DNA from 2 places in the Pseudomonas sp. BIC9C genome. Region 2 is predicted to be linked to the other one. Evidence: riboswitches for the same ligand, from Rfam matches in the RefSeq annotation. Region 2 holds a riboswitch; the other holds the start of a gene.

Region 1 (2,452 bases), on a different contig from region 2:
TTCCGCCACGCCGTAGCAACCGGTACGTTCAAACGCTATTTGCGATTGATGACTGAGTTGCGGCTCATAAACGGCCAGTTGTTCGCTGCTGAAGTACATCAATTCCAGGCCAAGTTGCGTCGCCAACTCGATCAGTGCCGGTTCGTCGCGTTTCAAGTCGATGCTGGCCAGGGCCTTGATTTCATGCAGCGGGATCTGATGCGCCGCCAACGCCTGGTCGAGCAGCGCCCGCAACGTGCTGACGGGGCAGCCCCGCTGGCAGCCCAGGCCGACCACCAGGGTCGGCGCTGTGCTGACAATCGTCATGCGTGGTATTGGCCATCGCTTTTGCGACGGAACAACCAGGCGCTGATCAGGCCCAGGGCCAGCCAGAACGCCACGTTGGTCAGTTGCGAAGCGATTTTGAACTGGGCTTCCAGCGCCTCGGGAGCAAGCATCGAATGCACCTCCGGTTGCGGTGCACCAATCACATGGGGAACGGCGAGGATGGCCGCGCCGAGGACTTTCATCAGCCAGTGACGGCTGAATACGATCAGGGCGATACCGACGGCGGTGGAGGCGGCGGTGCCGACCCACCACAGTTGCCGTTGTGCCAGATCGGCTGCGGCAGTGCCAGGCAATTCAGGTGGCAGGCCGAGGGTCGGCGCGAGCACGAATGTCGCATAACCGGCCAGGCCCCAGAGCAGGCCCTGGGAGGTTCTGGTCGGCGCGCGCAAGGTGTACAGGCCGGCCAGCATCAGGGCGAAACCGACAGCCACCACCAGGTTACCGCCGGTGGTCGACAGTACGCGCTGCCAGCCATCTTCCGGCTCCCAGGCTTGCGCATCGTGAGTGTGGGCAGCCATCGCACCGTCGGCATGCTCATGCATTTCAACAGTGGCCGGTTCGGCTTTTTCGTAGGTTTCGGCTTGCAGAATCAGGGGCGCGACCCAGAAGCTTTGCAGCAGGGTCAGCAACAGGGCGGCCAGCAGCCCGGTGAAACCTGCGGTTTGCGCAATACGCTTGATCATATTGGCAGGTCTCAATGGCACGGAAACGCGGAGCTGTGGCGGGTATCGTGGGCGGCGTTGTGCACCGCTTCGATGTGCGAGAAACCGGCGAAATACACCAGGCACGCGCCCAGGATCGACGCGCAGACGGCGGCGGTCAGGCGTTGAGTCAGGGTAGAAGTGGTGCTGGTTGTAGTGTGGCCGGCGCTGCTGATGATCGACATGGCGTTTCCCTCTGGTCTGTCAGCGGGGAATGAGAGCGCATGCAAAACCCCGCACGACCAGGCGCGCAGCGTTTCAAACAGCGCCCGCCCACCGCGGGTTTGTTGTTTCAGTGACCGTTCTGGTCACTTTGTGTTGCGGGCCGGTCTCCGGGCTCACGAGGGGCGCAGGCATCCGCCTGATCCAGCAAGCATCACCTTCCCATGCCGTGATGGCACAGTGGATCTGATGCTTCGCTCGCTTACCGTTGCGGGGGCAGCACCGGACTGACATGGCTTTAGAGTAAAGCACATGATTCACCGGTTTCCCGTTTCACCCTGTGAAGGGCACCCGTAACAAGGTGTGTAGGAGAGCATGGGCAGGGGTTGGGCGTCAATTGGCAAGGGTTCTCAACTGGAAACCGAGTCGCTTTCTTCGCGAGCAAGCCCGCTCCCACACTTGACCCTTTTTCCCTGAAAGGACTCGATCAAATGTGGGAGCGGGCTTGCTCGCGAAGGGCACACCGCAGAAGTCACGTGAACATTGACCCGCCCCAATACCATGCGTAGCCTTGCGCTTTCGAGGTTCTTCGGCGTTTGTCGAAGCTAAGAAGGGAACGCGGTCGATGCCGCGGCTGCCCCCGCAACTGTGAACGGTGATGTTCGTTGCCACGCCACTGCAGGCTCAATCCATGAGACCGGCGGGAAGGCGCAGCGAATGCCAGGCTCAAGGCCGGCACACCGTCAGCCAGGAGACCTGCCTCGACACAGATTCTCACTTTCAACCGGGCGGGGTGATCCGGTGGCGAACTCTTCAGGCAACCGCGTGCGCGTTGCCGGTCGTCGTCCCGTATGCCCGCCACCTAAGCCATAGGGCATCCGATGAAAACACTGGCCAAACTCCCCGTCACCATCGTTACCGGCTTTCTCGGCTCGGGTAAAACCACGCTGCTGCGGCACATGCTCGACAACGCCCAGGGTCGCCGCATCGCGGTGATCGTCAACGAATTCGGTGAATTGGGCATTGATGGCGAAATCCTCAAGCAGTGCTCGATCGGTTGCACCGAAGAAGAAGCCAGCGGCCGTGTCTATGAGCTGGCCAATGGCTGTCTGTGCTGCACCGTTCAGGAAGAATTCTTCCCGGTGATGCGCGAGCTGGTGGCCCGTCGCGGCGATCTCGACCACATCCTCATCGAAACCTCCGGCCTGGCCCTGCCAAAGCCGCTGGTGCAAGCCTTCCAGTGGCCGGAAATCCGCAGCGCC
Region 2 (2,452 bases):
GCTCACTGGCCTGAACCAGCCCCAGGTGCCGGCTCGGCAATTCGATCCCGGTTTCCCGGGACAGCGCGCCGTACCAGCGCAAACCTTCGGTCAGGCTGCCTTCGAGTAGTTGCGCATGGCGCAGCGTGCCGACGCGGTTGGCCAGCACCCCGGCGAACGGCAAGTCCGGCTGATAGCGCGCCAGTCCCAGGGCCAGTGCACCGAAGGTCTGGGCCATGGCGGTGCCATCGATCACACCCAGCACCGGCACACCAAAATGCCGCGCCAGATCGGCGCTCGACGGCGTACCGTCGAACAGTCCCATGACGCCTTCGATCAGAATCAGGTCGGCTTCAGCCGCAGCTTCCCACAGTAACCGGCGACTCTCCTGCTCGCCGACCATCCACATGTCCAGTTGATACACCGGCGCACCGCTGGCGCGCTCGAGGATCATCGGATCGAGAAAGTCGGGGCCGCACTTGAACACGCGGACCTTGCGCCCCTGATTGCGATGCAAACGGGCCAGCGCCGCGGTGACGGTGGTCTTGCCCTGGCCGGAAGCCGGCGCGGCAATCAGTACCGCCGGGCAATGACGAGGCTGGTTCACAGCTCGACGCCTTTCTGCGCTTTGATCCCGGCTTGAAAGGCATGTTTGATCACGCCCATTTCGGTGACGGTGTCAGCCATCTCGATCATTTCCGGCCTGGCGGCACGACCGGTGACCACCACGTGCTGCATCGGTGGCCGGGACTGCAAGTCGCTGAGCACCTGATCGAGGTCGAGGTAGCCATGCTTGAGGGCGATGTTCAGCTCGTCCAGCACCACCAGACCGATAGACGGATCGCGCAACAGTTGCTGCGACACCGCCCAGGCGGCTTCGGCGGCGGCGATGTCGCGCTGACGGTCCTGGGTTTCCCAGGTAAAACCTTCGCCCATCACATGAAAACGCACCTGCTCGGGAAAGCGCCGGAAAAACAACTCTTCGCCCGTGCTGTTGCGGCCCTTGATGAACTGCACCACGCCACATTGCATGCCATGCCCCATGGCGCGGGCGAGCATGCCAAAGGCCGAACTGCTCTTGCCTTTGCCGTTACCGGTCAGCACCAGCAACAGGCCACACTCGTTCGGGGAATTGGCGATGCGTTCGTCGATCACGGCTTTTTTGCGCTGCATGCGCGCCAGGTGGCGTTCGTCACGATCGGGGGTATCAGTCATGGGGGAGCTCTCCGTTGAGGCAGGAATAACGGCGGGCAGGCACAGCAATAGACGGCAACAAGCCTGGCATCGCCCACCGTGATGCCGCTGGATGAATCAGGCCGGTCTCCGGGCTCATGAGTGGCCACGGGGCCAGACTGTGCGCCTTCCCGCATCGAATCGACACAGTGGCATCACACACAGTTTTCACTCATTTACCGTTGCGGGGGCAGCGCCGGAATTGCAGGCCTTCGACGAACGGAAGGACTCACTCACCGGCTTCCCTGTTTCACTCTGTCGACCCAAGTCACAGAGCACCTGAAACAAGCCGCGAAGGTTAGAGGGTTGGGGGTGGAGCGTCAATTAAAGCCGGGCGGCCACCTGCCGAAAAACTGTCGTCAATCAATAAACTGACGTCAATCTTGTGCCACGCTCGCAGCAGTGATATCAAAGAGCCACAACCCCACAACACAATAACAAGGGTGAGCCCATGCAAGGCATGATCATCAGCAATCCAAAGCTGGAATTCCTGCGCCCGGTGCTCGAGCGCTGGTTCGAATGCATCGACCGCTATAACACCGTCCGCGGCGATGGCGACACACCGTACTGGCACGACGAAAAAGCCAATCTCGGACTGCTGTCTGCCGCGGCCTGGATGGCCGAGATGGTCACGCTGCAACAGACCCCCACCCGCAAACAGACCGAAGAAGGCGACCGCAACGGCCGTGCCGACCTGTTCCTCGCCTCGCCCGAAACCCGCGCCTACATCCAGACCAGCCAGCGCTGGCCACGGGTCAACAGCCTCAATCTGACCCAGGCCCTGCTCGACATCGCCAGCGATGCGAAGCGAGTAAGCCATGCCAGCGACCTGAAAATCGGCTGCCTGTTCGTCGCCCCGCAAAAAGCCCAGCAAGGCGCAACACCGGAAGAACTCCAGGACATGGTCGACGACCTGCAAAAGGAACACACCTGCGCCGTCGCCTGGTATTTCCCCTATGCCTACCGCAAATTGCGCAACGAAGCCGGCAACTATCACCCCGGCATTGCGGTGCTGTTCAAGGAAGCACGCGGCTAAGGGTTGAACCATCGGTCAACAACGCATCTCTATGATTAGAACAAGGCATTCATAGGGAACACCAGCATGCGCAAGCCCCCGCTCGTTCTCGTTATCGCGCTCTGCGGAGGGCTCGCCGCTTGTAGCGAGACCTCCCGCCTGCAGGTCTCCGACGGCACCGGTCCTTCACCCCGACTGCCGGAACCGAACAAAACCCTGATCCCG

Evidence for each region. A riboswitch is a leader RNA that binds a small molecule or an ion and turns the genes downstream of it on or off. The one in region 2 is predicted to bind cobalamin.
Region 1: another riboswitch for cobalamin. It lies ahead of RS887_RS23235 (CbtB domain-containing protein); the one in region 2 lies ahead of cobO (cob(I)yrinic acid a,c-diamide adenosyltransferase).

Annotation. Positions count from the first base shown of each region.
Region 1 covers NZ_JAWDGM010000005.1:483,972-486,423, reverse strand. Annotated here, with positions in the region: gene RS887_RS23245 (cobalamin biosynthesis protein) at 1-306, opposite strand, end outside; gene RS887_RS23240 (CbtA family protein) at 303-1,010, opposite strand; gene RS887_RS23235 (CbtB domain-containing protein) at 1,022-1,213, opposite strand; cobalamin riboswitch at 1,334-1,560, opposite strand; cobalamin riboswitch at 1,756-1,969, shown strand; partial or broken gene cobW (cobalamin biosynthesis protein CobW) at 2,072-2,452, shown strand, end outside.
Region 2 covers NZ_JAWDGM010000001.1:551,690-554,141, forward strand. Annotated here, with positions in the region: gene RS887_RS02715 (cobyrinate a,c-diamide synthase) at 1-586, opposite strand, end outside; gene cobO (cob(I)yrinic acid a,c-diamide adenosyltransferase) at 583-1,194, opposite strand; cobalamin riboswitch at 1,276-1,510, opposite strand; gene RS887_RS02725 (hypothetical protein) at 1,664-2,248, shown strand; gene RS887_RS02730 (sorbosone dehydrogenase family protein) at 2,315-2,452, shown strand, end outside.